DNA from 3 places in the Streptomyces halobius genome. Region 2 is predicted to be linked to each of the others. Evidence: riboswitches for the same ligand, from Rfam matches in the RefSeq annotation. Region 2 holds a riboswitch; each other region holds the start of a gene.

Region 1 (3,202 bases), 4.8 Mb from region 2:
CTGAACGTCCTGGTCACGGTCGTGCTGACGGTCGCCCTGAAAGCCGCGAAGGCCCCGGAGGGCGTCGACGAGACCAGCCCGGGCGACTACACGGCGGACGTCGGGGACAAGGGCGTCACGGCCGATCTTCCGCCCGCTACGGCGGAGGCTCCGGCCGGCCGCTGAGCCTTCCGCTCCGGCGAACGCACGGGCTGCCGCGTCCCTTTGGGGATGCGGCAGGCCCGCTGTCCTGTCAGGACGCGTCTCACCGTCCGGACGGGGTCGGTTCACCCAGTCCTTGAGCGCTTCGGTTTCGAGAGTGATTCCCACGGGGTCCGGGAGGTGGAGCTGCTTGCCGTACCGCACGGTGCGCACGATCTCGTAGCGGGCACCGTCAGGCTCACTGTGGACCGCCACCTGGCAGTCCTGACGGCCGATCAACAGGTAGAGCGGAATGACTGTCTCCGCGTACGCACGGGCTTCTCCACCCGATAGCGCTGGTCGGCGTCCGAGTCGTGCGAGGTGACTCGACGACCATCAACACCGGTCCGGGATCTACCCATTCGCCCTGGCCGGCGAAGGCGCCGCTGGGCGCGAGCGCACCATCCGTGCGAGCCCTGCCTCCTCGGGACGCCTGCACCGTGAGTCCCTGACCGGGAGAGAGCCACAGTTCTGGGCGCGACTGGAAGAAGACGCGACTGGAAAGAAGATACGCGTCAGCCGCTGGCTGATCCGTCCGTGGTTGCCTCCGGCATGGCCTTGCTCCTGACCTTCCCGTCAATGAGCTCCAACCGCGCGCCTTCCTCCAAGCGGTCAAGTGTCCGGGCGGCCTCTTCGAAGTGCTCGACGAACGTGATGTGCGGGCGGTCGGCAAGCGCGGTCATGAGGCCTTCTCCTTCTGCCGTCGGACAGATCAGGGAACGTGGAAGCGACGATAGCCGAGGCCACTGACAGACACCGCCCGATCACACACGACACACTAGATATGGGGGTGCGCGCGAGGAGCCACCCCCACATGTATGCTCATGCTCGCTGTCGCCGCAGGGGAATCCGGTGCGAATCCGGAACTGTCCCGCAACGGTGTATCGAGCGTACGCAACCGCGTACCCGTCAGTCCGAGGACCTGCCGGCAGTACGTCCGCACCGCCATGGGTGCGGCACGTCATACGTCCGGGCCTCGCGGGTTGGGCCGGTGGACGCCGCGCGGTGTGCCCGCGCACCCTGGACCGTACCGGGGTGCCGCATGCCCGCGAGCGACCGCCGCGCCCCTCCCTCCTGGCCCCCGCCGAGTGAGGGAGAGCACCACGTGACCATCGCGCCAACGGAGCCCGCGTCAGACGCCGAGGTCGGACAGCCCGCGGTGGCCACCCAGCACCCCCGGGCCGGGCGGGCCGATGACAGGCACGACGGGCCGGGCACCGCCCTGCTGCGGACCCTGACCGAGCTGACCGAGGACCTGACCGCCACCGACCCCGGCAAGGTGGCCGCCGCCGCCCTGCGCGGCCGGCACCCGGGCGCAGACGAGGCCGAGTTGCGGTCGCTGGCCATCGACGCCGCGGCCGGTCTGATCGGTGACGAGCCGCAGTACTCCCAGCTCGCCGCGCGGCTGCTCACCCGCGCCATCGCGGAGGAAGCCGCAGGCCAGGGCGCCACCTCGTTCTCCGCCTCGGTCGCCACCGGCCATCGCGAGGGCCTGATCGCCGACCGGACCGCGGAGTTCGTACGGACCCACGCCGCCCGGCTGGACGGGCTCGTGCGGCAAGCCCTGGAGGAAGGCGCCGACGACCGGTTCGGGTACTTCGGGCTGCGCACCCTGCACTCCCGCTATCTGCTCCGGCACCCCACCACCCGTCAGGTCGTCGAGACCCCCCAGCACTTCCTGCTGCGGGTCGCCTGCGGCCTGGCCGAGGACCACTCCGAGCGGGCGCTGGCGGACGTCGCCGAGCTCTACCGGCTGACCAGCACCCTCTCCTACCTCCCCTCCTCCCCCACGCTCTTCAACTCCGGCACCCGCCACCCCCAGATGTCGTCCTGCTATCTGCTGGACTCCCCGCTGGACGAGCTCGACTCGATCTATGACCGATACCACCAGGTCGCCCGGCTCTCCAAGCACGCCGGCGGCATCGGTCTCTCCTACTCCCGGATCCGCGCACGGGGATCGCTGATCCGGGGCACCAACGGTCACTCCAACGGCATCGTGCCGTTCCTGCGCACCCTGGACGCCTCCGTCGCGGCGGTGAACCAGGGCGGCCGCCGCAAGGGCGCGGCCTGTGTCTACCTGGAGACCTGGCACGCCGACATCGAGGAGTTCCTGGAGCTGCGCGACAACACCGGTGAGGAGGCCCGCCGTACGCACAACCTCAACATCGCGCACTGGATCCCGGACGAGTTCATGCGCCGGGTGGAGGCGGACGCCGACTGGTCGCTGTTCTCGCCGTCCGACGCGCCGGAGCTGGTGGACCTGTGGGGCGAGGAGTTCGACGCCGCCTACCGCAATGCCGAGGCGGAGGGCCGGGCGCTCAAGCAGATCCCGGCCCGGCTGCTGTACTCCCGCATGATGCGCACCCTGGCGCAGACCGGAAACGGCTGGATGACGTTCAAGGACGCCGCCAACCGCACCGCCAACCAGACCGCCGAGCCCGGCAGGGTCGTGCACTCGTCCAACCTGTGCACGGAGATCCTGGAGGTGACGGACGACGGGGAGACCGCGGTCTGCAACCTGGGGTCGGTCAACCTCGCCGCTCACCTCGGCGAAGACGGTGAGATGGACTGGCAGAAGCTGGACGCCACCGTCCGCACCGCCGTCACCTTCCTCGACCGCGTCGTGGACATCAACTTCTACCCGACCGAGCAGGCCGCGGCCTCCAACTCCCGCTGGCGCCCGGTCGGTCTGGGCCTGATGGGCCTGCAGGACGTCTTCTTCCGGCTGCGGCTGCCGTTCGACTCGCCCGAGGCGCGGGAGCTGTCGACCCGGATCTCCGAGCGGATCATGCTCGCCGCCTACGAGGCGTCGGCCGACCTCGCGGAACGGCATGGCCCGCATCCGGCCTGGTCCGCGACCCGTACCGCGCGCGGGGTGCTGCACCCCGACCACTACCCGGACGCCGAGCCGCGCTGGGCGGACCGCTGGGCGGCGCTGCGCAGCCGTATCGCGGCGACCGGGATGCGTAACTCGCTCCTCCTGGCCATCGCGCCGACCGCCACCATCGCCTCCATCGCGGGC
Region 2 (3,202 bases):
TACAGCCCGGACCGACCGGACGTACCGTCACCACGAGCGCCGGCTGTCACCCGTCACCTGCACAAGGCGGTGTCGACGGCGGCCTGGACATCGGCGGGGCCTTGTCTGACGGGTGCGGAGTCCGAGTCCGCGGTGACGGCGACCGTGAAGGCACGGCCGTCATCGGTGACCCCTGTACGCGTCCCGTAGCCGGGGATGTCACCGCCGTGCCCCCACATCAGACCGCCGCAGCTCATCGGCGTACCGATCACGCCCAGCCCGTAGCGGGCACCGGGCCACAGACGGCCGGCGGGGACTGCGACGGTGGTGCGCATCCGGGCGAGCTGCGCGGGCCGCAGGAATCTGCCGCCGAGCAGGGCCGAGAAGAAGCGGTTCAGGTCGCCGGGGGTGGAGATCATCTGCCCGGCGGCCCAGGCCCAGGAGGGGTCCAGCTCCGTGATGTTCTTCATCACTCCCCCGCCCTTCGCGGCGTACCCCTCCGGGTGGGCTTCCCGGATGCTCTCGTCGCCCGCGGCGGGGAAGTAGGTGTGGCGCAGTCCGATGCGCTCGATGACCCGGCGGGTGATTTCCTCCGCCAGCGGGCGGCCGGTGACCTTCTCGATGATCAGGCCGGCCAGGAGGTAGTTGGTGTTGCTGTACTCCCAGCGGGCCCCGGGAGCGAAGTGCGCCTTGTGCGCCAGCGCCAGGTCGAGCAGTGCGCGGGGCCGGACGTAGGTATGGCGCTCCTTGCCGGTCGGGTCGCCGATGAAGTCGGTGTAGTTGGGCAGTCCGCTGGTGTGCTGCAGCAGCTGACGTACCGTGATGCGGCGACCGTCGATGCCCTTGCCCCGCACCAGGTTCGGCAGATACTTCTCGACCGGGGCGCCGAGGGCGACCCTGCCCTCCCCGACCAGCTGCAGGACGACGGTGGCGGTGAACGTCTTGGTGTTGCTCCCCACCCGCACCTGCCCGTTGACCGGCACCTCCGCCCCGGTCCTCAAGTCCGCGACACCGGCGGTGTAGTGGCGGATACGACCGTGACGGCCGCGGTCCGCGGCCAAGGCGGCGGGGTACCCGTCATCGCGCACCAGGTGGACCAGAGCCTGCCGCACGACGTCAGCCGAACCACCAGCCCGCGCCGGAGCACCTCCGACAGCCAGGGCAGCAGCCACCACAGCCATCACAGCCGCCATCGTGATCCCGCGCCGAGACCCGGACGATGCGGCGCGGACACGGCGAAACTGAGGAGAACGATCGGGCATGGGAACCCTGTCCCCGCCCCTTGACGCAAGGAAACTGTGCCGCCCGCAAGATCCCCCGCAAGATACAGCTGCCCGACGAGGCTCCCGCCCGGGTGTTGGGCGAGGGCATCCCTACGCGGCGACTCGTGCCCGCTCGTGCCCGTACGCGTCGGCGACTCGCGCCCGCTCGTCCCGCGCTCACGCCCCCTGGCTCGCGCCCCCCGTGCATCAGTGTGAACGGGCTCTCCTTTTCCCCCTGCAGGCGGGTTGGCTACTGTGTGCCCGACGAACTGCGCGACGGGAGCCAGGAAGCCGGTGAGAATCCGGCACGGTCCCGCCACTGTGACCGGGGAGCGGACCCCACGGAGACCACGGCAGCGATGCTGGAAGGTCGGGGCGAGCGGCGATCCGGGAGTCAGGACACTGACCTGTCGCGGACACCATCCACGGGGCGTGGACCCCAGGAGGCGTGCATGAGGTCTGCGGCGGCGACAGACGCGGCAGACCCGTTCGGGTGCTCGGCGTGCGCGGCCGGCGGCCCAGTGGGCCGTGGCCGGAGTGCGTTGCGGTCCCGGGTGCCGGTCCCCTGGTGGCCCGTGCTCCGGACCGGAGAGGATCCCGGATGCCTGGACCCACCGTGCCGAGCCCTGACGTCTCACGCCGCCGACTGCTGGGCGGCGCCCTCGCCGCAGCCACCCTGCCCATTCTCGGCACGGCCTGCGGGCGGGCCGAACCCGCGGCCGGCACCGGTGACGGACTCCGCGTCACCGACCTGACCGGCGCCACCGTCGAACTGCCGCGCCCGGCCCGCCGGGTGGTGACCATCCCGCTGCCCGCCGCCTCCATGGTGGTGGCCGTCAACGGCGGGCCTGAGGTGCTGGCCGGAATGAACGCCGCCTCGCGCACCGCGATCGAGGGCAGCTTCCTCGGCACGGCCCACCCCGAGTTGCTCAAGGTCCCCACCGAGGTCGCCGGCGCCGAGTTCGCACCCAACGTGGAGAGCGTGCTCGCGCTGGAACCGGATGTGGTGATCCAGTGGGGCGACCGCGGTCCGGGCATCGTCGAACCACTGCGCAAGGCCGGGCTGACCGTCGCCCGGCTCACCTACGGCACCCAGAAGGACCTGGAGGGCGCCATCACCCTCTACGGCAAGCTGCTCGGCAAGCAGCAACGCGCCGAGAAGATGGTGAACGGGATGCGTACGGCCCTGAAGCGGCTGCGCGGCCGGCTTCCCGCGTCCGGTGCGGGCGCCGAGAACGCGCCGTCCGTGCTCTATCTGCGCGGCGCCGCCGACGGACTGCAGGCCGGGGGCGGCGCCTCCTACAACCACTACGTCACCGAGCTCGTCGGCGCCCGCAACCCCGCGGCCAGGGTCGACGACGAGCAGGTCACCATCGACAGGGAACAGCTCCTGAAATGGGACCCCGACATCATCCTGCTGGGCAACTTCGGGCCGGCCGCCCCGAAGGATCTCTACGCTGAACCGGCGCTGGCGACCCTGCGGGCGGTGCGCGAGCGCCGCGTCTACAAGGTGCCGCTGGGCGGCTACCGCTGGGACCCGCCCAGCCAGGAGTCGCCGTTGATGTGGCAGTGGCTCGCCGGTCTGGTGCACGGCACCGGGGCGCCGGGGCTGCGGGACGAGGTGGTCCGCCAGTACGCGTTCCTCTACGGTGCCGAGCCCACCGCCGCCCAGCTGGACGTCATCCTGCGGACGAAGGCCAACTCCGGCTCCCGGGACTATGACGACTTCGGCCGCTGAGCGGGGCGGCCGGCGCGGGCCGGAACGACCCGGCGGGCCGGGAGCCACGCCGATACCGGCCGCCGGACTCCGCCGCCGCACCGCGCTGTTCGTCCTCCCGGCGGGCGTGCTGCTCGTCGCCGTCACCGCCCTTGCCGTGGGCCGCTATGCGGTCGGCGTCGACCAGGTCGTACGGATTCTGCTCGGGCAGCTGCTGCCGCTCGAACGGACCTGGACACCCACC
Region 3 (3,202 bases), 8.1 Mb from region 2:
GGCCAGGATCACCTCGGCCGCGTCGCCGGGGAGCAGTTCCGTCCCGGCGAACACCAGCACCGTGGCGGCGCCCGTCACCCCCGCCGCGGCCAGCAGCCGACGGGTGCACGCGGTGAGCAACGGGTGCGCATGGCCGGTCACGCGCCGAGCCAGACATCGCGGTAGCTGCCCCAGCCGTCGGAAGCCGGCGGGGCGCCGCGGACGCCGCCGACCTTGTGGTGTGCACCGTCGATCCACTTCACGAACGAGTGGATGATGTACCCGCCGTCCTGCCACAGCTCCTGCTGCAGATCGGCGTAGCGCTGCGCCCGCAGGCCGGGATCCATGGTGGCGCGCGCGGCGAAGAACCGCTTGTCCCAGTCCCGGCGGCGCCAGCCGGTCTCGTTGCTGTCCGAGGTGGACAGCAACGTCTGCCCGTAGAACCAGTCGAGCGCGTAGTTGCCCCAGCCGCTCTGCGCGAAGGGCTTCTTGGCCCACACCTCCGACCAGTACGAGTCGGCCGGTGACTTCTCCAGCTTGATGGTGATTCCCGCGCGCTTGGCCTGCTCGGCGTAGAGGGTCGCGGCCTCCAGCATGCCGGGGGTGACATCAGAGGTGTGCAGGGTGACGGTCAGCCTTTCCTTGCCGGCCTTACGCAGCAGCGACTTCGCCTTGTCCGGGTCGTAGCGGCGCTGCGGCAGATCGTCGTTGTAGAGCGGAGCGCCCAACCCGTACAGGTCGTTGCCCACGTCGGCGTAGCCGGAGTACGCCGTGTCCACGATCTCCTGGCGGTCCACCGCCAGCTTCAGGGCCTCACGCACATGCGGGTCGGTAAACGGCTTCTGGTCGACCATCATGTTGAAGCTCTGCATACGGCCGACCGGCGACGTCACGACCTGGACCCGGCCCGTCCGCTCCTGAGCCGCGGCCTGCGCCCAGGCCAGCTCGTGCGCGACATCGGCGTCGCCGCCGAGCAGCGCGTTGAGCCGGGTGTCGGCCTTGGTGATGAAGATGATCTCCAGCTCGTCGAGGTAGGGGCGGCCGCTCTCCCAGTAGGAGTCGTTCCGGGTCAGCCGTACCCGGTCCCCCGGGCTCCACCGGTCGAACCGGAACGGGCCGGTGCCGACCGGCGGATGGTCGTTGTCGAACGCAGTCGTGCCGTCCTGGATGACGTAGACGTACCAGCCCGCGAGCAACGAGGGCAGGTCGGCGATGGGCCGGCGCATCGGAACGGCCACGGTGCGCCGGTCCACCTTGCGCAGCCCGTCGACGTCCACCATCGCGAGGTCCTTGGCACCCGTGAAGGAGGACTTCGGGTCGAGCAGATACCTGACGGAGTACATCAGGTCGTCGGCCGACAGCGGCTTGCCGTCGTGCCACTCGACGCCGTCCCGGAGCCTGACGGTCCACAGCGAGCCGTCGGAGTTCGGTTCGATCGACTCCGCGAGCCGGTTGGTGACGGTGAGATCGTCCTTGTACGCGCACAGCTTGTCGAAGAGGTTCTTCATCACGATGCCAGCGCCCCACGACCCGGCGACAAAGGGGTGCAGCGTGTCATCGCTGGAGCTGGCACCCGAGACCACCGCGCGCAGTCGGCCCCCGCGCCGGGGCTCCCCCGCACCGGTGGGCGAGGACTGTCCGGAGGTGCACGCGGTCAGACCACCGCCGAGGACGAGACCGGACGAGGCGACCGCCAGCCCGTGCAGGAACGCGCGCCGGTCGATCTGCCGACCGGTCTGAGGTGCGGGGGAATGTGCAAGTGAACTGGGCAGCGCGAGGCGCGCCCGGGCAGGACCGAACATGGTGGACCCTGTCTCCATCCTCGTGGAACCAACGGGCTTGCACCACGGCCGGTCTCCTGGCTTCCAGCTCACCGCTCCCCCACGCCTTCCCACGCCCTGGGCGCAGTGACACGGATGCAGGGGAGCTCCCTGGTCACAGTGGCGGGACCGCACCGGATTCACACCGGTTTCCCGTAACCGCGGCACGAACAACATAGCCAGCCCAGCCGGTCCATGGGGAGTGTCCGTGCTCACCTGCCCTTGCAGTTTCCGACCAGAGCGGGACAAGCCGGAACCCGGCATCCGCAGCACCACCTCGGCGACGATGGTGTCCAGGCGGGCGGCCGCCCCCGGCCGATCCTCTGCGCCCCCCGAGTGCTCCCGCCCGCTGCAACCGCGCCCATGGCGCATACACCGGTGGCCGGGGCCGAGCCCACCACGCGCGCCCGGCGCCCGGAGCGCGGCAAGTGTCACAGCAGCGCCCCGATGATCCGCAGTCGTACCCGTCGCGAGCGCGACCACGCGGTCGGCGACCTCCCGTACCTCGACCGGTGGAAACCGAGCCCCGGGGACCGCCGACGTCAGCGGCATCCGCCGCTCAGATCCACAGACTCTCAGGGTGGCTGGCAGACGGCCGGCTCGCCCCGATCGCCCGCCGCGGCCTGCTTCCTCGCCTCCGACGTGCGATCGAGGTGGTTCTCGACCACATGCGCCTCGCGCGCATTCCGAGGCGCACAGGACGACCTGACAGCCACCATCGACCGTCTGCGCGAGGCGACCGCGACGCGTACGGCTACCACCCGTACGAGGACGCCGAGTGGGGCCGGCAGTTCCGTACGTTCCTGCATGGAGGGCGTGAACGCATGCCGAGGGGCCGGTGGCCTTGTTCAACCTGGCGGTGGGCCGGCTGCGCCGTCACCGGGTGCTGCTGCCCGGGGGTGAGCTTGCTGGCCCGGCAGGTGGCCGAGGCCAGGGGTTGTCGCGGAGAAGCGGCTGCACGCCACGGTCGCGAAGGCCGCCCGCCGGGCGGACCCGGCACTGCCCGGGGACCTGGTGGCCACGCTGACAACGACGGAGGTCAGGCGGTACTCGGAGCTGGAGCGGCTGCGCCGGCCGCCGACGAAGACGACGGGCACCGCGTTCGCCCGCGCGCTGGAGCCGGTGGATGAGATCCCGGCGTTCCAGCTCGGCCGCCTGGGGTGTGTCAAAGCTGGGCGAAGGTCCGGATACGGTCGGTCAGTTGGGTCGGTCTTCCGCACGAGGGCCGCAGGAGAAGCCGCCTGGACCGTGGCCGCCCGGGACGGTTCCCGGGCGGCCAGTGCGGGTGCGTTCATCCCCTTCGCAGGCCGACGTTGCCGTTGCGCTGCTTGAGCGGCTGCTGCGGGTCGTAGCCGGGGAAGGGACGGTCGAAGAGCCAGTTGTAGAGCATCTCCCGGCAGATC

The links. Region 2 has a riboswitch for cobalamin ahead of K9S39_RS37915 (ABC transporter substrate-binding protein). Riboswitches for the same ligand answer to the same signal wherever they lie in the genome.
Region 1: another riboswitch for cobalamin. It lies ahead of K9S39_RS16190 (ribonucleoside-diphosphate reductase subunit alpha); the one in region 2 lies ahead of K9S39_RS37915 (ABC transporter substrate-binding protein).
Region 3: another riboswitch for cobalamin. It lies ahead of K9S39_RS01240 (ABC transporter substrate-binding protein); the one in region 2 lies ahead of K9S39_RS37915 (ABC transporter substrate-binding protein).

What each region holds. Positions count from the first base shown of each region.
Region 1 is NZ_CP086322.1:3,552,548-3,555,749, forward strand. It holds gene mctP (monocarboxylate uptake permease MctP) at 1-165, shown strand, start outside; gene K9S39_RS42395 (hypothetical protein) at 696-863, opposite strand; cobalamin riboswitch at 999-1,124, shown strand; gene K9S39_RS16190 (ribonucleoside-diphosphate reductase subunit alpha) at 1,286-3,202, shown strand, end outside.
Region 2 is NZ_CP086322.1:8,358,036-8,361,237, reverse strand. It holds gene K9S39_RS37920 (serine hydrolase domain-containing protein) at 54-1,172, opposite strand; cobalamin riboswitch at 1,464-1,666, shown strand; gene K9S39_RS37915 (ABC transporter substrate-binding protein) at 1,843-2,979, shown strand; gene K9S39_RS37910 (FecCD family ABC transporter permease) at 2,960-3,202, shown strand, end outside.
Region 3 is NZ_CP086322.1:294,779-297,980, forward strand. It holds gene K9S39_RS01235 (ABC transporter permease) at 1-141, opposite strand, end outside; gene K9S39_RS01240 (ABC transporter substrate-binding protein) at 138-1,781, opposite strand; cobalamin riboswitch at 1,811-1,978, opposite strand; partial or broken gene K9S39_RS42645 (DUF4158 domain-containing protein) at 2,540-2,957, shown strand; gene K9S39_RS41890 (S10 family serine carboxypeptidase-like protein) at 3,091-3,202, opposite strand, start outside.